Regions from separate parts of the Ruegeria sp. CG11 genome, predicted to be linked through region 1. Evidence: riboswitches for the same ligand, from Rfam matches in the RefSeq annotation. Region 1 holds a riboswitch; the other holds the start of a gene.

Region 1 (12,278 bases):
ACGGATCAGGATGAACAGGCCAGTGCCGATCACCAAGGGCGACGCCGCCAGCCCCAGAATACCGCTGAGCTCGACGATCCCATACCGCCCGGTCGCAACGGCCATGGCCATTGGCAAGGCCAACATCAACAGAACAGCCGTGCTGGCCGCTGCCACCAGAACCGAGATCAGCGCGGCGCGGAACACCAGTGAAGGCATCTCGAACAGCCCCGAGAGCCCCGAAATCACCACCGCTGCCAAAGGCAGCAGCAGAAACGCCGCCGCCGCCAGTATCCAAAACGTATCAAACACAGGCGCACCACCGTCCCAGCGGCGGATGGCCCGGTCCAGACCTGCTCCGAACCCTTCGCCGCGCGAGAACTTCAGGGCGGCCAGTGCAGCCGCCGCAGTCAGGGCCAGTTGCAGCGCCGACAGCAACGCCGCCCGGCCGAGGTCGAAATCGTAGGTAAACGACTGATAGATCGCCAATTCTATCGTTGTCGCGCGTGGCCCTCCGCCCAAGGTCAGGGCAACGGCGAAGCTGGTCAGACAGATGGCGAAGATCACGGCCAGCACACCCGGCAGGATGCGCCTCAGCATTGGCAACTCGATCAGGCGGAACATCGCCAGCCCGTCACAGCCTAGCTGGGCGGCCAGGCGAAAGCGTTCAGCAGGGATTTCTTGCCAAGCCTGCAAGATCAGCCGCGTGGCCAGCGGCAGGTTGAAGAACACATGCGCCAGCACAACACCGTGCAACCCGTAGATCCGCATCGGCGGCAGGCCGAAAAACCCCAGAATGTCCGAAATCCAACCCGCGCGGCCAAAGACCTGCAATAGTCCAAGGATCGCCACGATGACCGGTAGAATGAAAGGCGCCCCTAACAGCGCGATCAACGCGCGCCGCCCAAAAAACCGCCGCCGGGCCAGTGCCCGCGCCACCGGCACCGCCAGCGCTGCACTGAACAGGGCCGACAATACCGCCTGCACAAGCGTAAACCGCAAGGCGGCCCAATCCGCTGGGCCAAACCCGCCCGCCGCATCGGCCCGCAGGGCAACAGCGGCAAGGGTCCCCAAAATCAGCGCGGCCACCAAAGCCGCCGCGCCAACGCCCGGCCAAGGGCTTACTGGCTGAGCGCGCTCAGCCATTCCGCAAGCGCCTGATCCCGCACCGTGGCAGCCTCATCCGGAGAAAACAGCAGGGATTTTTCCGGCTGAATCAGCGTGTCGAACCCTTCGGGCAGACCGGCTGCCGGGGTCACCGCCGGATACATCCAGTTGGTGGTCGGAATAATCTGCTGGAACGCATCCGAGACCATAAACTCTAGGAACTGATCCGCCAGCTCCGGCTGATCGGTTCCGGCCAGCTTTGCCGCAACCTCAACCTGCATATAGTGACCTTCGTCAAAGGCAGCCGCCGCTTTGCTGGCGTCTTCCTCGGCAATCAGGTGATACGCGGGCGATGTGGTGTAGCTGAGGACCATGTCGGCCTCACCTTCCAGAAACAACCCATACGCCTCGGACCAGCCCTTGGTCACGGTCACGATATTGTCGGCCAGACCGGCCCAGATGTCCGCTGCCTCATCGCCGTAAGCCGCCTGTACCCACAGGAGCAGCCCCAAACCCGGGGTAGACGAACGCGGGTCCTGAATGATGATCTTGGTGTCACCCTCGGCCAGTTCACGGAAGTTCGCGGGCGCTGCCGCATCAGCGTTATGAACAAAGGCGAAATAGCCCCAGTCATAGGGCGCGAACACCTCATCCGTCCATTCGATCGGCAGCGTGTATTCGGCGCTGACCGAGCTAGGCGCAAACAGGCCGGTTTCCTTGGCCGCAGTAATCAGGTTGGTGTCGAGACCCAGCACCACGTCGGCATCCGAGTTCTCACCCTCCAAACGGATACGCGACAACAACGCTGCGCCGTCCTCGACGCCGACAAGGTTCAGCTCGCAGTCACAGACCGCCTCAAACGCCTCTTTCACCTGCGGGCCGGGGCCCCAGTCCGAGACAAAGCTGTCATAGGTATACACGGTCAACTGAGGTTTATCGGCCGCCATAGCCGTAGTTGCGCTCAGGATTCCCGCAGCAATCATCAGATGTTTCATGTCATCCTCCATTGCGGCGAGAGGGCAAGGATGGATGAAACCGTCACCTTTCCCTCCGCCGGTTCTAGCCGGTTCAGGTTCAACGGGTTCGCCGAAGGCATCTCAGCGCGGCCACGCCACGCACCCCGAGGTGAGGCTCTGACTAGGCGGGAACCGATCAAAAGACAACCCGTTTCGCAGGCCGCCCGTTGATCGGTTTCAGCTCATTCCGCCGCAATGACCTGATCGGACGCGGCATTGATCGGGGCCCAGCTCAGGTCACCGGTATAGCGCCAGGCCAGCTTGCCCTGGTCGTCCATAGCGATCAGGTGCAGCCAGCCGTTGTCGAACAGCGCCCGCACTTGCGGGTGCCGGTCCAGGATTTCCGACATTGCCGCGCGCGGGGCTTCGATGACCACAGACAGTCGCAGCGGATCGTGCTGATACCCTTCGCCGTCATGGATCGATTGCCACGGCAAACCCGGACGGGGGGCGCCATTGTTGCCTTCCAGCACTCCGATACCGCCGACCACGTTATGCAGCAGCTTGTTGCCGCCGCCGAACAGGCCGGGTGCAACGGTCGAACCGTAATATTGCAGGCTGATCCAACTGACGACCACAACGGGCGCGGTCATGATCAGCTCCAGCACGCCAAAGCCGTCATCCTTGTTCCAATCGTAATTGTGCAGAAAGGCCTGCCCCGCCAGATCCGCCCCATCCGTCCGGTGACGCGGCGCAGCGATGAAGGCCCGGCACCCGGCAAGTCCCCATTCGGGGCGGGTTTCGGCCCAATCCTGTGCGCGGCGCTGAATATCCGTGGCCTTGTTAGCGCGCGGCAGGCGCGCGGCGCGTTCGGCCCGGGCCAACTGCCCGGCCGCATCCAGCCAGTTCTTCACCTGCGCAAGATCGTCGGACTGGTTTCCCGGCGGAAAATCCTGCTCATACAGGCTGACCCGGTCGGTGGTGGTTGAGTGCATTGCAGCCACGAACTGCGTGTCGGCAGGGATGGCGATCCCCTGCCCCTCCAGCCCCAAGCGCACCTGCGCATCGTTCAGCAATCCGGCCAGAAGCCGCGCGTTCACATCGCCTGCATGACCGCCGCACGCGCCACAATGCAGTGCGCTTTCATGCGGGTTGTTGGTCACCTCGGCCCCGTGACCAACCAGCAGTACGATCCGGGCGAAATCGTCGGTCAGAGACATTGCCGTCAGCACCGCCTTGGCCATGCCAACGCGGGCCTCCAGATCGATATTCGGGTCCAGTTGCGGCGTGGGGTCGATTTTGCGTTTTCCGGCAATCCCCAATGCGTCGCGCATCAGTTTTCCGGCGTACAAGGGCCCGGTCGCCTCAACAAATGCAAAGGAAGAAACCGCCGCCAGTTTGAACCGGCCCCAGGCCCGTTTGGCCCGCGCCGAATAGCGACGGGTCAGGTCCTTGCCCGCAGATTCTTTGGCCTGAGAGCACACAGAGGGTTGCAACAACACCGGCCCATGGACCTCGGTGACATCTGACCCCGCCGCTTTGTGTGCACTGGCAAGGCCAAAGAACCCCGCAAAGCCAAACGTTTCGATCCCAGTATCCTGCGCCTCGAGCGCGCGGCGGAACACCTCGGACCGGACGTCGATGCAGAACGCCGCCTGCACCTGCGCCCGACCGTCGGCCTGACGCGCGGTGCCGGGCAGCAGCCTTTCGGCCAGCGCGCGTTGCTGTGCCCGTTCGGCGGCCTCTTGCAGGACAGCATCGATCACGAAATCGGCGGTTGGCGTCAGCGGTGCCTCATGCGCAGCCACAACCTCAGCCCAGCGTTCACCGATCTGATCTTCGTAAAGCGCCAACAGCGCCTCATCGAATACCATGCGCACGGCCAGCAGCTCGGTCACGGTATTGTCCTGTTCGCCTTTCAGGTCGGCGTCCCATAGCAGATAGCGCGCGTATTGCGCCCAACCGCCCAGGGTCGTCAGCCAGCGGTGATAGGCGGTTGCCGCCGCCTCTGTGCTGAGGCCCAACCGTTCTGAAGACCGGCCAATCGCGCGCCAATGCGACCGGTTGGTACCCGCAACAAACGCGCCGAACCCGGTCAGGCCGTGAATTTCCGGCGTCAGGTCGCGAGACGCAAACTCGCGCCAGGCGCTGAAGGCGCCACCCGTCCGAGCCTGTTGCCACAGCGCCTGTCCCTGGTCGAAATGGCTGGCGGCCCAGATGCCTATCCGATCCTCGATCAGGCCGGGCCAGTCCGTGCCCGAGACCTCGGCCGCAAGCTCGGCTACGGTGGGCAGGGCTTGCGGTTGCCGGGCCTCTGATTTCAGCGCAGCCAAAACGTCCTCAAGGCTTGGGGCATTGAACGGACCCTCAATCGCAGATAGGGCGTCCAGAATATCCGCCTCGGTCATCTCACCAGCACTCAGCTTTGCCGCCCAATGCGCCCGATCCGGCGTGATCCGCGTACCCGCAACTCGCGCCAGCCGGGCCGAGGTCACGGCCAACGGCTCATCGGCCTGACCCAGAAACGGGTTCACCGCAACATTCGAGGACAGAGGGAACAAGGGCGGGATCGCATAGGCGGCGGATTTTGCTTCGGCCACCAGTTCCAGCAGCGGCGCGGGATAAGCTTCGAGCTTTGCAAACATCAGATCTGTTCCTTTCAAGCTGCGGACTTTCTGGACCAACCGTCCAGAATCTTGTCGAAAATCGCATTGGCATAGAGGCCGTTTGACAGATGCACCCGCAGGCCCGCAGCAGCCGGGTGCGCCGCCCAGAGCGGGAAGGTCGCCTGCGCCACGGCAACAAACCCAAAACTAAGAAGGGCCAGCACGATCAGCGCCCATTCCAGCGGCCCCGGTGCGGGGGTGGCGGGCAAGGCTCCGGCGGTGACATGCTGTGCAATAACCTGCAGCGCGAAATAACTGACCGAGGTCACCAGCGCGTAGACCACCGTGCGCTGTGTCAGTTGGCGCGGCGCGGCATCGGCAAAGCCCTGCGCCAGCAGGTAGGCCACCCCAAAGATCAGAATGACGCCAAGCGCAATGGCCTGCACAGATTTGCCATCAAAACCCAGCACCGTACCGACCAGCGCATAGATCACGATCGCCGTCCCAAAGGCCCGTAGAACGTTGCTGGCACTGGGCACCGCGATCGGACCGGGGCGGTGAATGGCGGCCACATTTTTGACGGCCTCTCCCGAACTGAGAAAAGCGTGGGCCTTGTAAAGCGAATGCGCCACGATATGCAGCAGGGCCAGCGGAAACAGCGCCAAACCGCATTGCATCACCATGAACGCCATCTGCGCAATCGTGGACCAGGCCAGCGAAGTTTTCACCGCGGGCTGCGTCAGCATCACCAAGCCGCCGAACAGCGCGGTAAACCCGCCCAACATCACCAGCAGAGCCATCACTCCGGGTGCTGCCAGCATCACATCGGCAAAGCGGATCAGAAGGAAACCGCCCGCATTGATCACCCCCGCGTGCAGCAGGGCCGAGACCGGTGTCGGTGCCTCCATCACCTCGGTCAACCAGCCGTGTACCGGAAACTGGGCCGAGGCCAGAACCGCCGCAACAGCAATCAGTAACGCCGCCGTCATGGTCAGCCAGTTGGCCTGTACCGTTGTCAGGACCGTGTGGATATCGGTGGTTCCGGTTGCCGCGATCAGCATCACAATGGCTCCCGCCAGTGCCCCTTCACTGAGCCGCGCCACCAGCGCCTTTTTCCGGGCCGCCCGCTGGGCGGTTGCCCGTTCGGGATAGAACAACAGCAGCTTGTGCAGGGCAAGGCTGGTGGTGGTCCAGGCGAGCATAAGCTGGATCAGGTTGCCCGACATCACCAAGATCAGGACCGAGGCCAGCGTCAACGCCATCCATTGAGTGAACATGCCTTGTCTGGCCTCACCATCCATGTAGGTCGCCGAATACCGCAGAACGACCCAGCCGATGAAGCTGACCAGCACCAGCATCACCGCGCTAACCGCATCCAACCGAACCGAAAGACCCACGCCGAACGCCCCGATCAGGGCCGAGGTGCCGGGGCCACTAATGACCAACAACACCGCCACAACTGCGGCAACCAGAAAAGCCGCAAAGGCCGCGGCTTCGGCCAGTTTCGGAACCCGGCCCGGGCGTAGCCCCGGATGACGCCCGGCATGGATCGCGGCGGCGATCAAAATCAGTGGGCTGAGAAGTGGGAGATAGAGATAGAACATGGTGACTTCCCCTGGATCATCGGCTTGGGACAGTCAGTTAGGGCAGATTTTGTGCCATTAAAAATTCATTGTTCTATCAATTTCGTTCTATTAATTAGAACAATATGCCTTTGAACTATCATCACCTGCGGTATTTCTGGGCCGTGGCCCATGACGGGAACCTGACCCGCACGGCGCAGCGTCTGAATCTGTCGCAATCGGCTTTGTCGGTGCAGATCAAGCAACTGGAAGAACGGCTGGGCCACGACCTGTTCGAACGCCGCGGGCGGCAGCTTTATTTGACCGAGGCCGGGCGTATCGCGTTGGACCATGCGGATGCGATTTTCTCGACAGGACAGGAACTTGTCGCCACGCTGACCGAGACGGTGCAAACCCGTAAAGCCTTGCGTGTGGGGGCCTTGGCGACCCTGTCGCGCAACTTTCAGATCGGGTTTCTGCGCCCAATTCTGTCGCGTCTGGATGTTGAGGTGATCCTGCGGTCCGGCAGCCCGACCGAGTTGATGGAGGGGCTTGAGACGCTGAACCTCGATCTGGTGCTGATGAACCGACCGCCGCCGGATGACAGCCTGACCCCGTTTGAGACCCATCAAATCGCCGAACAGCCCGTCAGCATTGTCGGCACGCCCGACCGGCTGAACCCGAAAACACCGATCAAAGAGCTGTTGCACACGCAACCCTTCATCCTGCCCACCACCGACAGCAGCGTGCGCACCGCATTCGACGCCATGGCCAGCCGCCTGTCCGAACGCCCGCAGATCGCGGCCGAGGTCGATGACATGGCCATGATGCGCCTGTTGGCGCGCGAGGATATCGGGCTGGCCCTTGTGGCACCCATCGTCGTGACGGATGAGCTGAACTCGGGCCGGCTGGTCGAAGCGCAGGAACACCCGCGCATCAAGGAAACCTTCTACGCAGTCACCCTGCGCCGCCGTTTTCCAAATCCACTGGTTCAGGATCTGTTGTCACATGAACCTGACCCCATGCTTCTACCCTGACCGTCAGGAACGAGAGAAATCGAACTCTTCCGCGTAGTGGCAGGCGACGAAATGTTCCGGCTCAATCTCACGCCATTCGGGCTGCTCGGCGCTGCAGCGCTCCTTGGCAAAGGGGCAGCGGGTGTGGAATCGGCAGCCGGACGGGGCGGCCAGCGGGTTGGGGATTTCTCCCTGCAGCCGGATCGGATCATAGCTTGCATCCGGATCGGCGGTGGGGATCGCGCTCAGCAGTGCGTGGGTATAGGGGTGCTTCGGCGCGAAAAACAGTTTTTCCGTCGGGGCGTATTCGACGAATTTCCCGACATAAAGCACTGCAACCCGATGCGACATCTGCGCCACGACGCTCAGGTCGTGGGCGATGAACAGGAAGGACACGCCCATCTCGTCCTGCAGGTCTTTCAGCAGGTTCACGATCTCGGCCTGAATCGATACATCCAAGGCTGAAACGCTCTCGTCACACACCACAAACTTGGGCTTCGAGACCAGCGCCCGCGCAATACAAATGCGCTGGCGCTGACCGCCTGAGAACGCGTGCGGAAAGCGCCGCAAATGCTCCAAATTCAGCTTACAGCGCGCCGCGATCTCGCGCACGCGAGCGTCGATCTTTTCGCGATCCTTGATCTTGCCCGCGGCGACCAACGGCTCGGCAATGATATCGCGCACGGTCATGCGGGGGTTGAGCGAGGAATACGGGTCCTGAAACACCAGGCTCATCTCGGGCCGGAACGCGCGCAGCAAGTCTCCGGCCAACGTGTGCACCTTGATACCGCCGCCGCCTTCGCTGAAGGCCATGTTCATTTTCGATCGGACCTTGCGCAGCTCGGATTCCGACGCGTGGGCCAGATCGATGTCACCCTTTTTCTTGCGGTGAAAGATCACCTCGCCATCGGTCGGATCAATCGCGCGCAGAATGGCCCGGCCCACGGTGGTTTTGCCCGAACCGGACTCACCCACCAAGCCAACGGTCTCACCGCGTTTGATGTCGAAACTGACACCATCGACGGCGCGCAGCATCTGCACTTCGGTTTTGAACAGCTTGCGGGTCTTGATCGGGAAGTGGACGGACAGGTCCTTGACTTCGATCAGCGTGTCGCTTTTGGGGGTCATGCCGCGCTCCGATCTTTGTCGCTGTGCAGCCAGCAACGCACAGAGCGGCCGGGCAGCGGAGTGGTTTCAACGGGTTCCTGCGCGTCACAGATACCGGCGATGGCCTGCGCGCATCGGGTGTGGAACGGGCAGCCCGAAGGCCGGTTCGTCGGGCTGGGAATGTCCCCCGGCACCGGTTTCAAACGGTCATGCAGATGCTCGACGCTGGGGATCGCGTCCAGCAGGCCTTGCGTATAGGGGTGCTGCGGTTTGCGAATGACCTCGCGCGCCGGGCCACGTTCCACGATGGTGCCCAGATACATCACCGCCACATCGTCGGCGATCTGCGCGATCACACCCAGATCATGGGTGATGAAGATCATGCCCATGCCCAGTTCGCGTTGCAGGTCGCGCATTAGGTCCAGCACCTGCGCCTGGATGGTCACGTCCAGTGCGGTTGTCGGCTCATCCGCGATCAACAGCGCAGGACCGGCGGACAAGGTCAACGCGATCATGGCACGCTGGCGCATCCCGCCCGACAGCTCATGCGGATACTGGTCGATCCGGGCCGCCGTGTTCGAGATACCGACCTTGTCCAGCATCTCAACCGCGAACTCCCGCGCCTCGCGTTTTTTGAGGCCCCGGTGCAGCATGATGGCTTCCATCATCTGGTTGCCGATCGTGTAGACGGGCGAGAAGCTGGCCATCGGCTCCTGAAAGATCATGCCGATCTCACCACCGCGAATGCGGCGCAGCTCCTTGCTGCCATGCTTGAGGTGCCCCAGAGTGATGTCCTTGCCGCTTTTGTCGGTATAGGTCATCCGGGTGTTTTCCCCCAGCATCGCGGTACCGGGCAGCAGCTGCATCAGGGCTTTGGTTGAGATCGACTTGCCCGAACCGGACTCGCCGACCAGACCCAAGGTGCGGCCTGCCTCGACCGCGAAAGTGACGCCTTGCACCGGCGTGATCACGCCCTCATCCGTGCGGAAGGAAATCGACAGGTTTTCGACGCTGAGCATTGTGGACATGTCAGTGTGCCTCCGAATAGGGGTCAGCGGCATCGCGCAACCCGTCGCCGATCACGGTGAACGCCAGCACGGCCACAACCACGAACACGGCAGGGATGAACAGCCACGGGGTCTGTTCGATAGCCCGCACCGACTGCGCCTGCTGCAGCAGAACCCCCCACGAGACTGAGGGCGGACGCAGGCCAAGCCCAACAAAGGACAGCGCCGTTTCCGACAGGATCATATAGGGGAAGCTGATCACCAGATCGACGATGATAAAGCTGGTAAAGCTGGGCAGCATATGCTGCGCAATGATCCGACCCGGGCGGGCACCTGCCAGTCGTGCGGCAACCACGTAATCCTCATTCCGGATCGACAGCAATTGGGATCGGATACGCCGTGCCAATGTCGGCCAGCCGAACAGGCCAAGGATCAGCGTCATCGCGAAGTAGACCTGCGTGGTCGACCATTCCTTGGGCATGGCAGCGGCCAGCCCCATATAAAGCGGAATGATGGGAACGACGCGGATCACCTCGGTCACGCGCTGGATCACGTTGTCGATGAGGCCGCCGAAATAGCCCGCAACCCCGCCGATGATCAGCGCCAGCACGAACGAGATCAGCACCCCGATCACTCCGATCGACAGCGAGGTCCGGGTGGCATAGATTGTCCGGCTGAACACATCGCGGCCCAGATCGTCGGTGCCCCAGAAATGGATCTTCTGATCCGCATCGGGGCTGAGGCCGACAAGGTGGCGGTCAATCGGGATGAAGCCCAGCAGTTTGACCCGCTCACCTTTGACGAGGAACTTGATGTAGTGGCGCACGTCGGGGTCTGGCACTGAAATCGCGCGCAGGGTCACCGGGTCGCGTTCGGTTTTGGTGCCGTTGATGAAGGGCACTATCGAACAGCCGGCCGCATCGCAGAAGCGCGGCATCTGCGGCGCACCCTCGATATATTTTGTGTCGCGGCTCACCGGACCATAGGGGGCGACAAATTCGGCAAAGATACCGGCCAGCGCCATCAGCCCCAGCAAGGACGCGGCAATCATCGCCGCCCGGTGACGGCGAAACCGCCACCAGATCAGGGTCCATTGCGAGGCCGAGTAGTATTTCAGCTGGCGTTCGCGTTCTTTTTCTTCGGCGGCCGACAGATCGTCTATCTGATGGGTTGCGTCAGTCATGGTTCAGGCCCCCAGTTTGATGCGCGGGTCCAGCCACGCCAGCAAAAGGTCCGAGAAGAAGTTCATGAACACGATGGCAAAGGTCAGCATCAGCAGGATCGCACCCGCCACGTTCATATCGAGATCCAGGTATGCCTTCAGCAGCAGCTCACCCAGTTCGGTCAGGCCCAGCACCACGGCCACGATCGGCAGTTCCGAGAATATACGGTTCACGTCAAAGCCGATGGTCGAGACAACCGGGTTGATCGCCAGACGCGCAGGATATTTGATCAGCAGCTTGGTTTCCGGAACACCGCGTGCACGGGCAGCGGTGACCGAAAGCTTGTTCAGCTCATCCGACATCGTCGCCCGCACGGTCTGAATCTGATAGGCCACCGCCGACCAGGCCAGCACCACCGCAGGCAGCCACAGGTGTTTCATCATGTCCCAGACCTTGGCCGCCGACCATGGCGCGTCGCGGTACTGGGCCGAAAACAACCCGCCGATATCGGCCCCGAACCAGCGGTTGGCAAAATACAGCATCACCAGCGCCAGCAGAAAGTTCGGCAGCGCCAACCCAAGGTAGGAAAATACCGTCAGCCCGTAATCGACTGCTGACCCACGCCGTACCGCAGCAAAAATGCCGATGGGGATCGATACGATGTAGGTCAGCAGGAGGGTGGCGAACAGGATACCGGCCGTCAGCCAGACCTTGTCGCCGATCACTTTGGTTACGGATGTTTCAAAGGCAAAGGCCTGCCCGAAATCCCAGCGCAGGACGATGCCTCCGATCCAGTCGAAATAGCGCAGCACCATGGGCTTATCCAAACCCAGATCGCGCCGGATCGCCTCGATATCCGCCTCAGTGACATTCACCCCGGTGCCGGAATATTTGCGAAAGGCATACCGGTCGGCATAGTCGCCGGGCGGCAGTTCCATGATCAGAAAGACCATCACCGACACCATTGCCATGGTGATGACCATTCCAACAAAACGTTCCAGAGTGAATCTCAGCAAAACGGTGTCCCCCATCAGGCCGTCCAAGGCCGATACCGGAGCGCAGGTGGGCTGCGCTCCGGTGATTTGTTCAGACTGTGGTCTGAGTTACTGCTCCAACCACCACTGCGAGGGGCGGTACGGATAGGTCCAGTAGAAGTCGTAGGTTTTCGACTTGATCGGCTTCACGTTCTGCAGGTCGTTGCGATGCAGGAACGGAGAGACGATGTCGCCGACGGTCCCGATTTTCAGCATGTTGTCGGTGTGGATCTGAACGATCTCTGCGCCCAACTTGTTGCTTGCATCGGTGCCCATTTCCACCTGGATGAATTTCTCGCTCAGGTCCCAGAGCTTTTTGATGTCTTCCGGCGGCTCGATGCCTTCAGCGCCACCGGTGGTTTTCCACGCGGCCCAGTCGAACCCGGTGCCGGGGTTGAAGACATCGCCAAACGGCGGGATGAAGACGGTGACGTCCTGGCTGATGGTCGGACCGGCGTTGCCGTCATATTTCCAGGTGGTCACTTCCAGATCGTTGTTGTTGCCTGATGCGCGATACTCGTCCGAGGTGACCTCTTTCAGATCGACGCGGACACCCACGGCGCTCCAGTAATCACGCACCAGCTCCTGCATCTTCACCGGCACACCCTGCGACGAGTACACCAGACGGATCACCAGCGGCTTGCCATCGGGACGTTCCAAGGTGCCGTCGCCATCCGAGTCCGTCAGGCCCATTTCGGCCAGCAACGCCTTGGCGCCTTCGGGATCATAGGCGATGTCGCG
Region 2 (12,278 bases), on a different contig from region 1:
TGTTGCCTCGGGCGGAGCTGAGGTCGGGCTGGAAGAGCTGCAGCGCATGGTCACCACGTTGCGGCCTTTGTCTCGGCTCTCGCTGTCTTTCCGGTTCGAGGCCGGTTCCTCACGACCCGACGCGCAGTCTAGGTCGAACATCCAAAACCTGGCCCAACAGCTTGAATCCGGTACGCTGGATGCGCGCAAACTGGTCTTTGTCGGTTTCAGCGACGGCGACGGTGACGCAGCAGCCAACGCGCGGATTGCGCTACTGCGGGCAAAAACAGTGCGCAACGCGGTGCTGGCAGCGGTGGAAACCGCGATCCCCGACAGTATCGAGCTCGAAGTAGACGGGTTCGGCGAGGCTATGCCGATGGCCTGCGACGACACCGATTGGGGCCGCAAGGTCAATCGCAGGGTCGAGGTCTGGGTTAGGTAACCCGCTACAGATACCCTTCCGACCGAAAGCTCAGCTCATTCGATTTGCCGATGATCAGGTGATCGTGCAGCGTCAGGCCCAGCGCCAGACAGGCATCCTGAATCCGGTTGGTCATGTCGATATCAGACTGTGACGGAGTCGGATCACCCGACGGATGGTTGTGCACCAGAATAAGCGCCGAGGCATTCAGTTCCAGCGCCCGTTTCGCCACCTCACGCGGATAGACCGGCACATGATCGACGGTGCCCTTGGCCTGTTCCTCATCCGCGATCAGCACGTTCTTGCGATCCAGATAGAACACCCGGAACTGCTCGGTTTCACGGTGGGCCATGGTGGTGTGGCAATAGTCCAGCAGCGCGTCCCAGCCCGAGATCACATGCCGCTGCATCACCCGCGCGCGGGCCATGCGGTGGGCGCAGGCCTCAAGGATTTTCAGATCGGTGATCACCGTATCGCCAACACCCTTGATCTGGCGCAGCCGTTCCTCGGGCGCGGTCAGCACCCGGTTGAAATCGCCGAACGTATCCATCAGCGCCCGCGCCAGCGGTTTGACGTCCTGCCGGGGGATGGAGCGGAACAAGACCAGTTCCAACAGCTCATAATCTGGTATCGCAGCCGAGCCGCCGGACATGAACCTTTCGCGCAGCCGCTTACGGTGGTCTTTGATATAGGAGGGCAATCGACCAGACGGCAGCGGCTGCGCGGGCGCTTCGTCCGTTTCAAATAGCATCGGGGCTTCGGCAAAGGCGTCCTGGGTCATGCCCTCAGACTGGCGCAGAATCGGTTTCTGAAAGGTTAACGCGCCTCGCCCGCCATGCGGGAAGTGGCGCGGCGGACAAGCATATGCAGCAGGATCGAAAACACCCCCAGCGTCAGCATCGCCGCAAACATCAGATCGGTCTTGGCGCGGCCATTGGCCAGTAGCATCAGATATCCCAACCCCTTGGATGAACCCACCCATTCGCCGATCACCGCCCCGATCGGCGCATAGACCGCCGCCAAGCGCATCCCGGACGCCAGCGAGGGCAAAGCCGCCGGTATCCGGATATGCCACAACACCGCGCGCGGGCTGGCCTGCATGGTGCGCGCCAGATCGAGATACCCCGCAGGCGTCCGCATTAACCCGTCGAAAAAGGATGAGGTGATCGGGAAATAGATGATCAGCACCGCCATCGCGACCTTGGACCACAGCCCGTAGCCCAGCCACAGGGTCAGCAGCGGGGCCAACGCAAAGACCGGCAGCGCCTGCGTGAAGACCAGCATCGGCTGCACCAGAACTCTCGCGGTACGCGAATTGGCCAGTTGCAGCGCGGTGACAACTCCCAGAATCGTGCCACAGGCCAACCCGACCACCACTTCGACCGCGGTGATCCACGTGTGTTCGGCAATCAGCCAGCGGTTTTGCCACCATGTCTCCGCCACCAAGGCGGGTCCGGGCAGGATGAATTTCGGAAGGCCGGTCAGAGAGACAATCGCCTGCCAGACCGCCAATGCGAAAAGAGTCGCGGCGAAGGCCGAGAGGTATTTCACGCTGCCTCCTCTCGCAGCAGCCGCAGCAGCGCGCCTTGGGTCTCCAACGAACCAAGGTCATCGACCTTGCGCGGCGCGGGCGCGACTGGGGGCTGGCATGGGGTCAGGCCATGTTGGGTCATCACCACGATGGACTGGCCCAGCCGAGCGGCCTCAGCCGGGTCATGAGTAACCAGCAGAACGGTCCGGCCTTGCAACGCTTCGGCTGCCAAATCCTGCATATCCGCGCGGCTGCGGGCGTCGAGCGCCGAGAACGGCTCGTCCAGCAACACAATGGGACGATCCTCCATCAGCGTGCGGGCCAAGGCCACGCGCTGCCGCTGACCGCCGGACAATTCGCCGGGTTTCTTGGTCAGATGATCCTGCAAGCGCATCCGTTCGATCAGACGGTCGCGGCGCGCGAGGTCCGGCTTTTCACCCCGCAGACGCGCACCCAGCGAGACATTCTGCGCCACGGTCGCCCAAGGCAGCAACAGATCGTCCTGCGCCATATAAGCGACGCGTTCGGTCACCGGTTGACCATCGCTGGCGGAAATCTGACCGTCAAAGTCAGCTCCGGTATCCAGCCCTGCAATCAAGCGCAGAACCGTGGTTTTTCCGACACCCGACCCGCCCAGCAGGCAGGTCCATTGCCTCGCGCCAAGCGTCAGGGACAACGGCGCAAACAGCGTTGTGCCGTTGATGCTGGCCGATCCGCTTATGGTCAGGTCGGGTGCCGGGGTCACGGGGTCAGGCCCATTTGCCAGAAACCGACCTCAAGCTCAGTCGCGGTTCGAAACGTCCGACACAGGCGCTGCCAACGCGGCGACACCTCGAAATCCGCACCAATACGCCGTGTTAGAGCCTTGTCAAGCAATTCCCCGACCGCCTGACACGCCCCCTGATAATCCGGGCTGGCATAGGTGTTGATCCATTCGCGATAGGTGTCCGAAGTGGCCTCGGACACCAGCCGAGCACCGATCTCACCATACCCCATCACACAGGGCGCCAACGCGGCCAGCAAGTCCATCAAATCGCCGCTATACCCGGCCTCGAGTACAAAGCGGGTATAGGCCAGATTTTCGGCCCGCTCCTTGGTCGCGAGCAGCTCTTCGCCCGAGATGCCTTCGGCCTCGCAGATACCGATATGCAGCTGCATTTCTTCAGCCACCAGTGCGTTGACGGTCGCAACCGCAGTCAGCATCTCGGAATGGGTTTCGGACTTCACCACCGCCAACGCCCAAGCGCGCGAGAAGTGGATCAGGAACACATAGTCCTGCCGCAAATAGTGCAGAAACGCCTCACGCGGCAGGGTGCCGTCCTTCATCCCTTCGACAAAGGCGTGGCGGGTATAATCCCGCCACGGCCCCTGCACCGCATCACGCATCAGTGTGAACGCTTTGCCGTATCCGCTCATTGCACGGTCACGTCGATGGTGATGTCGTTGACCGGGTTGATGCTGTCGATCATGCCGCTGTCTTTCAGGAACGCCTCGAACCGAGCATAGCGACCCGCGTCAAAACCCGCGGGGCGCAGAGCAAAGCGAGGCAGCGTGTCGACCCAGGCGCGGGCGTTCAGCTCATCCTGCAATTCTGGCGAGGTGGCGGCAAAAATCTCCCAGCTCTTTTCCGGGTTGTTCACGATGAACTGGGTCGCTTTTTCGGTCGCGGCCAGAAAACGCGCGACCTTGTCGGCATCCATCGTTTCGGGGTTAGCCACATAGATTAGCTCATCATAAGGCGGCACGCCTTCTTCCTCGATATAGAAACAGCGGCCTGCGACGCCTTCGATATCCATCTGGTTCAGTTCAAAGTTGCGGAAGGCCCCGATCACCGCATCCACCTGACCGGACATCAGCGACGGCGAAAGTGAGAAGTTCACGTTGATCATCTCGATATCGTCCAGCGCCACGTCATGAGTGTTCAGCATCGCGGACAGAACCGCCTCTTCCACACCGGCGACCGAGAAGCCGACCTTCTTGTCCTTGAGGTCAGCCAGCGTTTCGATTGGGCCATCTTCAAGCACCAGCAGGCAGTTCAACGGGGTGGCAACCAGCGTGCCGACACGTTTCAGCGGCAGGCCCTCGTGAATCTGCAGGTGAAGTTGCGGTTGGTAGGAAACTGCCAGATCCGCCTGACCGGCGGCCACCAGGCGCGGCGGGGCCGAGGGGTCGGCGGGCGGGATGATTTCCACCTCAAGCCCCTCATCGGCGAAGTAACCGTTTTCCTGCGCCACGATGATGGGGCCATGGTCGGGGTTGATGAACCAGTCCAACAGGACGGTCATCTTGTCCTCGGCCCAGGCGGGCGCGGCGGCCAGCAGGGCAATGGCTGTGATCAGTTTCTTCATGTCTCGCGTTTCCTTTTCACTCACGAGGTTGAGGCCGCGACAAGGACGATCTCGCCCGGCCAATCCGGTTGCAGTTCTTCCGCGGCCCGCCAAGCGCGCAGGCCGGTGGCGCAGCAAAGCGCCAGCCTTTTTCCCTTGTTAGGCTCCATATTGAGCGTGTCCGTTGATACGCGCCGGGCATTGGGATGAATGGAACCGGGTGCCTCATCCACGCTGCGCAACTCGATGATCAGATCGTCCTCGGTCAGTTGATTGACCGACACGAAGGGGAAGTACCGTTCAGGTTCCTGAGCACCGTCAAAACGGAAGGTGGTGCTGCGGAAGGTGCGTGCATCGACCTGTACAATCTGTCCCAGAGGTGAGGGCTGAAGGCCGAGGATCAGGTTCAGCGCCATCTGCGCCTGCATCGCTCCGATCATTCCAACGACCGGACCCAACACCCCAGCGGTTGCGCAGCTAGCGCCGCTGTCAGGTGCGTCCGGGAACACCGCCCGCAGGGAGGGCGCGCTGCCGCAAAAGCCGCCGACGTAGCCCGACATCCCCAGCACGGATGCTGAAATCAGCGGCTTACCCAATTCGAAACAGGTGTCCGACAGGGTATAGCTGGCCGCGTAGCTGTCGGCACAATCTAGGACCAAGTCTGCCTGTTCGACAAACTCAGCCGTATTTTCGTTTGTTAGAGCCTGTTTATTTGCGAAAACCCTGACATCACTATTTAAGCCCCGGCAACGATCCGCCGCGACCTCCGCCTTTGGGCGCCCACAATCTGCCTCAGTAAAAAACGTCTGCCGATGCAGGTTCGACAGGGCAACATGATCGCGGTCCATGATCGTCAACTGCCCCACCCCAGCCCCGGCCAACAGCGGCAGCGCCGGAGCGGCCAGCCCGCCCGCGCCCACCACCAGAACCTTCGCGGCGGACAAGCGGGCCTGCCCCTCTGCACCCACCTCGGGCAGGATCATCTGGCGGGTATAACGGTTCATCGCGTGACCTCGATCCATTCGCACACGCGGGCCTCTGGATTGGTGTTCAGTGTGATGTCGGTGACGGCCGAGACGATATCAGCCCCCGCCTGCAACACGCCCGGCGCGCGTTCAACACTCATCCCGCCAATGCCGACCAGAGGGATATCCCCCACCCGCGCCTTCCATTCGGTGACCCGGGGCAAGCCCTGCTGATGCCACTTCATCTTTTTCAGGATCGTCGGATAGACCGGCCCCAGCGCCACATAGTCCGGGTCCATCGCCAGAACCCGTTCCAATTCATCGTCATCGTGAGTCGAGACCCCCAGTTTCAGCCCCGCCTTGCGGATGGCGTGCAAGTCGGCCTCGTCCAGGTCCTCCTGCCCGAGGTGAATCCAGTCGCACCCCGCCTCAATCGCAGCCTGCCAATAGTCGTTGACGACCAGAACCGCGCCATGCTGGCGGCAGAGGCCACGCGACAGGGCAATCTGTTCGCGCACCACCGCATCGGGCTGATCCTTGATCCGCAACTGCACAAGTTTCACACCCAAAGGCAGCATTCGGCGCAGCCAGTCCGAGTGATCGAAGATCGGGTAGAACCGGTCGAGGGTCATGACAGGAACGCCTTTCCGATCACCGGGGTGGACGCCTCTGCCATATCGCGTGCCTCAATCGGGTCAGCCTGATGGGCCAGTTGTCCAGCTTCAATCGCCAACATCATCGCGCGGGCCATGGCGGCGGGGTCGCCTGCCCGGGCCACGGCGGTGTTCAGCAGAACCGCGTCATACCCCAACTCCATCGCCTGCGCCGCGTGGCTGGGCAGCCCAATGCCCGCGTCAATCACCAACGGTACATCCGGGAATTCGGCCCGCATCGCGCGTAGAGCATATGCGTTGTTCAGTCCGCGCCCCGATCCAATTGGGGCGCCCCAGGGCATCAATACCTCACACCCCGCCGCCAGCAGACGTTCGCCCACGATCAGGTCGTCCGTGGTGTAAGGAAACACCTGAAACCCGTCCTCGGTCAGGATGCGCGCGGCCTCGACCAGCTGAAACACGTCCGGCTGCAGGCTGTCGGTGTGGCCGATCAGTTCCAGCTTGATCCAGCTTGTATCGAACACCTCACGCGCCATGTGGGCGGTGGTCACGGCCTCTTTGACCGTGTGACAACCGGCTGTGTTCGGCAGGACCATCACGCCCAACTCGCGGATCATCTGCCAGAATGTCTGCCCCGCACCAGATTCACGCCGAAGCGACACGGTGGCCACCCCCGCACCGCTGTCCCGAAACGCCTGTTCCAGGATCGCAGGGCTGGGATATTGCGCCGTGCCCAGCATCAGCGGATTGGGCAGAGAGGTGCCGTAGAAAGTCTTCATCTTCAGCCCCCCTGCATCGGCGCGACAACTTCGATCCGGTCGCCGTCGGCCAATGTGTGGGCAATGCGCAAACCCGAAGGCACGAAATCCTCGTTCACGGCCGTCGCTACCCGTCCTGAGAATCCGCATTCGACCAACAGGTCCGAGAGGGTTTGGGCGCGTACTTCGCGCGGTTCACCATTAAGCACGATCTTCATCGACCATCTCCGATTGTTTTTTGTCCAGCGCCAGATCCGCCACGCCCTGCGCCAGCGCCGGGGCCAGCAGATAGCCGTGGCGATAGAGGCCATTGGCATAGATCGTGTGCCCCAGTCGCCGAATACGCGGCAGGTTGTCGGGAAAGGCCGGGCGCAGATCGACGCCAATCTCAAGCACTTCGGCCTCTCCGAACGCGGGGTTCAGCGCATAGGCTGCGCTGAGCAGTTCCAGCATCGAGCGCGCGGTGATGCGGCTGCTGTCTTCGCTTTCGATCATCGTCGCGCCCAGCATGTAGATGCCGTCCCCGCGCGGAACGATGTAGAGCGGCATCCTTGGATGCAGTAGACGCACGGGCCGGGTCAGGGTCACGTCCGGGCAACGGATCACCAACATTTCACCCTTAACGCCGCGCAAATCGTGCAGCACCTCGCGGGCGTGCAATCCGCGACAGTCGATTGCGTTTTCAAGCCGCGATGGGGCGAGTTTGCGATGGAAGTCTACGCCTTGGTCCACCAATTGCTTATGAAGGTCCCGCAAAGCTTGGCGTGGATCCAGATGGGCTTCATTCGTGAAATGGAGACCCTTGGTGAACCCATGAAAATCAGGCTCTAATTCGGCTAAATTGGACTGTTCGACCTCGCAATACCCTTCGGTCCGCCGGGCAAACCGGCGCAGATCGGGCAGGTCGCGCGGGTTGGCCACAACCAGCGTGCCTCGCCGTTCTACCCGAGTGCGCGCTGCCCACCAGTCCAGCGCAATTTGACCCAAGCGCAACACCGGTTCCTCGGCGTTTTCATACTCACACCATGGGGCCAGCATACCGCCCGCCCACCAGGAACACCCATGCGGACCCGGAGGGCCGGCGGGATCGAACACCTGAACCTTGGCACCGCGCGAAACAAGTTCGCTGGCGACGGCCAAACCGGCCACGCCGGACCCTATGACCGACCAGACCGTCACGCGGGCCAAACCCGGTGGAAGTGATGCACCGGTCCGTGCCCCTGCCCGATCATCAAACCGTCCGCCTGAACAATTGCCCCCTGCAGGTAGTCATGCGCCTGTGCGACAGCGTCGTTGAGGCCAAGCCCCTGCGCCAGCCCCGCCGCAATAGCGGACGACAAAGTGCACCCGGTGCCATGCGTGTTCCGCGTCTCGCGTCGGGGGGCGGTGAACTCAGCCACCAGACCAGAGGCATCAACCAGCAGATCATGGCAGACAGTCCCACGGCCATGACCCCCTTTCATCAAAACCGAACCTGCGCCCAACCCGCACAAGGCAAGCCCCTGCGCGATCATTTGGTCGGGGGTTTCAGCTTCGGTAGCTCCTAGCAAACAGGCTGCTTCCGGCAGGTTAGGGGTCAATACGGTGGCGCGAGGCAGAAGGATGTCGCGTAAAGTCAGCACTGCATCCTGCGCCAGCAACGCATCACCGGATTTGGCAATCATCACCGGGTCCAGCACAATCGGGCCATCGAACCCGGCAATGGCATCCGCGACCGCCTGAATAATCTCCGGGGCCGCCAACATCCCGATCTTGATCGCGCCAACATCCAGATCGGTCAGTACCGCCTCGATCTGGGCGGAAACCACATCCAGCGGTATCCCATGCACCGCTGTCACGGCCCGGGTATTCTGCGCCGTCACCGCCGTGATCACACTGGCGCCATATACACCCAAAGCGGACATCGCCTTGAGATCCGCCTGTATCCCGGCCCCACCGCCGCTGTCCGAGCCCGCAATAGTCAGGGCAATATGCGTCATATCGTTGCTCCATCATCAATGGGCAACGCAGCATGGAAAACGTCTGTAGTGTATACGACCGTTCCCTACGCCGGTATTGCCCGGATCAGGTTCGATGGGTTAGCGCATTCACGCCTCTCAGCCCCTTGATCGGGGCACCCCAACGGTTGGGCGGACAATCTCAGGGGTTGGCAGGGGAATCAAGGGCCAATTTTGGCGTAGTCGATGGTCAAACTGGACTTATAGAATGAAAAAGCCGGCATCTGGGGGCCGGCTCAATCTTAGCTTCTTTTGGTAATAAGGCTTTAGCCTTTCATCCCGTCCCAGAAGGACTTAACGGATGAGAAAAAGCTTTTTGATTCCGGGTGGTTATCTTCACCCAAATCATCGAACTCTTTCAGCAGTTCTTTCTGGCGACTGGTCAGGTTGACCGGAGTTTCCACGGCCAGTTCGATGAACATGTCCCCAACGCCACCACCACGCAGGGCAGGCATCCCCTTGCCGCGCAGGCGCATTTGACGGCCTGATTGGCTGCCGGCCGGAATCTGCACACGGCCGCGGCCACCGTCGATGGTCGGCACTTCGATCGAGCCACCCAGCGCCGCTTTGGCCATGCTGACGGGCACGCGGCAATAAAGGTTCACGCTGTCACGTTCGAACAGCCTGTGATCCGACACTTCGACAAAGATATAGAGATCACCCGGAGGGCCACCGCGCATCCCGGCCTCACCCTCACCCGCCAGACGGATGCGGGTTCCGGTTTCGACGCCGGCGGGGATGTTCACGGACAGAGCGCGTTCTTTTTCCACGCGGCCTGCACCACCGCAGGATTTACAGGGGTTCTTGATGATTTGACCCAGACCCGAACAGGTGGGGCAGGTCCGTTCAACGGTAAAGAAACCCTGCTGCGCGCGAACCTTGCCCATGCCTGAGCAAGTCGGACAGGTGGTCGGCTCCACGCCACCTTCGGCACCCGAGCCGTCACAGGCCGAACAGGCCACGGCAGCGGGAACGCTGATGGTTTTCTGCAGACCCGAAAACGCCTCTTCCAGCGACACACGCAGGTTGTAACGCAGGTCCGACCCGCGCGCGGCGCGACGGCCGCCACCGGCACCACCACGCTGGCCGCCCATGAAATCGCCGAACAGATCGTCGAACACATCCGAGAACGCGCTGGAAAAATCGCCCTGACCAAAACCGCCGCCCGGACGGCCACCGCCACCCATGCCGTTTTCAAAAGCGGCATGACCAAAACGATCGTAGGCAGCCTTGCGGTCGGCGTCCTTCAAAACGTCATAGGCTTCGTTCGCTTCCTTGAACTGGGCCTCGGCATCCGGGTTGTCCTTGTTGCGGTCAGGATGCAATTCCTTGGCCTTCTTACGAAAGCCCTTCTTGATCTCGTCCGCCGATGCGCCCTTAGCTACGCCGAGCACATCATAGTAGTCGCGTTTTGACATCAGTGTTTCCTTCTGCCTCAACGTAATCGGGCCGGCCCGGCAACCGGACCGGCCCGCATTGGCCCGGTTACCCGTTAGTTACGCTTGTCGTCGTCCAGATCTTCGAACTCGGCATCGACGATGTCGTCGTCACCGGCCGGAGCGGTATCTGCCGCTGCGGGCTCATCCTCGGCCTCTTCGGCTTGCGCCTTGTAGATGGCCTCACCCAGCTTCATGGCCGCTTCGGTGACGTTCTGGATGCCGGACTTGATCTTGTCGGCATTTTCGGTTTCCAGCTCGTCTTTCAGCGCGGCAATCGCCAGCTCGATGGCTTCGATGGTGGTCGGGTCAACCTTGTCGGCATGTTCTTCCATCGACTTCTCGGTCGAGTGGATGAGGCTTTCCGCCTGGTTCTTGGCGTCGACCAGCTCGCGGCGTTCCTTGTCGGCTTCCGCGTTCTCTTCGGCGTCTTTGACCATCTTTTCGATATCGTCGTCCGACAGACCGCCCGAGGCCTGAATGGTGATCTTCTGCTCTTTTCCGGTGCCTTTGTCCTTGGCCGAAACCGAGACAATGCCGTTGGCGTCGATGTCGAAGGTCACCTCGATCTGAGGCATACCGCGCGGTGCGGGCGGGATATCTTCAAGGTTGAACTGACCTAGGATCTTGTTGTCCGCAGCCATTTCACGCTCACCCTGGAACACGCGGATGGTCACGGCGTTCTGGTTGTCCTCGGCGGTCGAGAAGACTTGGGACTTCTTGGTCGGGATCGTGGTGTTGCGGTCGATCAGGCGGGTGAACACGCCACCCAGGGTTTCGATACCCAGCGACAGCGGGGTCACGTCCAGCAGAACCACGTCTTTGACATCGCCCTGCAGAACACCGGCCTGAATGGCGGCACCCATGGCAACCACTTCGTCCGGGTTCACACCCTTGTGCGGCTCTTTACCGAAGAACTTGGTGACCTCTTCGATCACTTTCGGCATCCGGGTCATACCACCGACCAGAACAACTTCGTCCACGTCAGCAGCCGACAGACCGGCGTCTTTCAGAGCAGCGGCGCAAGGCTTCATCGACTTCTTGATCAGGTCACCAACCAGTGATTCCAGCTTGGCACGGGTCAGTTTCATGACCATGTGCAGCGGCTGACCGTTCGAACCCATTGAGATGAACGGCTGGTTGATTTCGGTCTGCGAGGTCGAGGACAGTTCGATCTTGGCTTTTTCAGCAGCTTCCTTCAGACGCTGTAGGGCCATCTTGTCCTGGCTCAGGTCGACACCGTGTTCTTTTTTGAACTCATCCGCCAGGTAGTTGACGATGCGCATGTCAAAGTCTTCACCACCCAGGAAGGTGTCACCGTTGGTCGATTTGACCTCGAACAGGCCGTCGTCGATTTCCAGAATGGTCACGTCGAAGGTACCACCACCAAGGTCATAAACCGCGATGGTTTGGGTTTCTTCCTTGTCCAGACCATAGGCCAGAGCGGCGGCTGTCGGTTCGTTGATGATTCGCAGCACTTCCAGACCGGCGATTTTACCGGCGTCTTTGGTGGCCTGACGCTGAGCATCGTTGAAATATGCCGGAACGGTGATAACCGCCTGCGTGACTTCCTCACCCAAATAGCTCTCGGCGGTTTCCTTCATCTTGCCCAGAGTGAAGGCCGAGATCTGGCTTGGGGAGTACTTTTCACCGCGGGCTTCAACCCACGCGTCGCCGTTGCCGCCATTGACGATGGCATACGGCACCATTTTCTTGTCTTTTTCGACTTCTGCATCATCCACACGACGACCGATCAGACGCTTGACGCCAAAGATCGTGTTGTCGGGGTTGGTGACCGCCTGACGTTTTGCCGGCTGACCGACCAGTCGCTCATCTTCGGTGAAGGCGACGATCGAGGGCGTGGTCCGCGCCCCTTCGGCGTTCTCGATGACCTTCGGCTGCGAGCCGTCCATGATCGCAACGCACGAGTTGGTGGTTCCGAGGTCAATCCCGATTACTTTTCCCATATGTTCAATCCCTTTCTCTTCAAGGCGATGTCCGAGGTCCGGACCCGTTATGGCACCCGGCCCCGATCTGATATGCGCGAACGGCCCTACACCATCGCGCGTCCCGGCGTATATAAGGGCGGGATCAGAGGCCTGCAAGCGTTGTAAAAGGCAGGTTTTCGGGAATCTGCGGCCTTTTTCGCAAGGTTTTGGCAAGGATTGGGGAATCTTGAATGGCGCGACTGCTTTTGCGAGGTTTTGATATCAGAAAAGGCTATCTGGATAGCGCAGCTCAGACACAGCT

Evidence for each region. A riboswitch is a leader RNA that binds a small molecule or an ion and turns the genes downstream of it on or off. The one in region 1 is predicted to bind thiamine pyrophosphate.
Region 2: it holds a riboswitch for thiamine pyrophosphate, as region 1 does, so the genes downstream of both, thiD (bifunctional hydroxymethylpyrimidine kinase/phosphomethylpyrimidine kinase) here and thiB (thiamine ABC transporter substrate binding subunit) in region 1, are expected to answer to the same signal.

What each region holds. Positions count from the first base shown of each region.
Region 1 covers NZ_JBQFRE010000016.1:2,442-14,719, forward strand. Annotated here, with positions in the region: gene ACR0KW_RS20080 (ABC transporter permease family protein) at 1-1,125, opposite strand, end outside; gene thiB (thiamine ABC transporter substrate binding subunit) at 1,101-2,081, opposite strand; TPP riboswitch at 2,114-2,219, opposite strand; gene ACR0KW_RS20090 (YbcC family protein) at 2,285-4,687, opposite strand; gene ACR0KW_RS20095 (proton-conducting transporter transmembrane domain-containing protein) at 4,702-6,252, opposite strand; gene ACR0KW_RS20100 (LysR family transcriptional regulator) at 6,357-7,247, shown strand; gene ACR0KW_RS20105 (ABC transporter ATP-binding protein) at 7,251-8,354, opposite strand; gene ACR0KW_RS20110 (ABC transporter ATP-binding protein) at 8,351-9,361, opposite strand; gene ACR0KW_RS20115 (ABC transporter permease) at 9,363-10,523, opposite strand; gene ACR0KW_RS20120 (ABC transporter permease) at 10,527-11,534, opposite strand; gene ACR0KW_RS20125 (ABC transporter substrate-binding protein) at 11,607-12,278, opposite strand, start outside.
Region 2 covers NZ_JBQFRE010000004.1:237,652-249,929, forward strand. Annotated here, with positions in the region: gene ACR0KW_RS12500 (phosphate ABC transporter substrate-binding/OmpA family protein) at 1-421, shown strand, start outside; gene radC (RadC family protein) at 426-1,181, opposite strand; gene ACR0KW_RS12510 (ABC transporter permease) at 1,217-1,951, opposite strand; gene ACR0KW_RS12515 (ABC transporter ATP-binding protein) at 1,948-2,676, opposite strand; gene tenA (thiaminase II) at 2,673-3,347, opposite strand; gene ACR0KW_RS12525 (ABC transporter substrate-binding protein) at 3,344-4,279, opposite strand; gene ACR0KW_RS12530 (ThiF family adenylyltransferase) at 4,300-5,262, opposite strand; gene ACR0KW_RS12535 (thiamine phosphate synthase) at 5,259-5,855, opposite strand; gene ACR0KW_RS12540 (thiazole synthase) at 5,852-6,616, opposite strand; gene thiS (sulfur carrier protein ThiS) at 6,619-6,813, opposite strand; gene ACR0KW_RS12550 (FAD-dependent oxidoreductase) at 6,797-7,774, opposite strand; gene thiD (bifunctional hydroxymethylpyrimidine kinase/phosphomethylpyrimidine kinase) at 7,771-8,574, opposite strand; TPP riboswitch at 8,620-8,726, opposite strand; gene dnaJ (molecular chaperone DnaJ) at 8,859-10,010, opposite strand; gene dnaK (molecular chaperone DnaK) at 10,085-11,995, opposite strand; gene ACR0KW_RS12570 (alpha-ketoglutarate-dependent dioxygenase AlkB family protein) at 12,208-12,278, shown strand, end outside.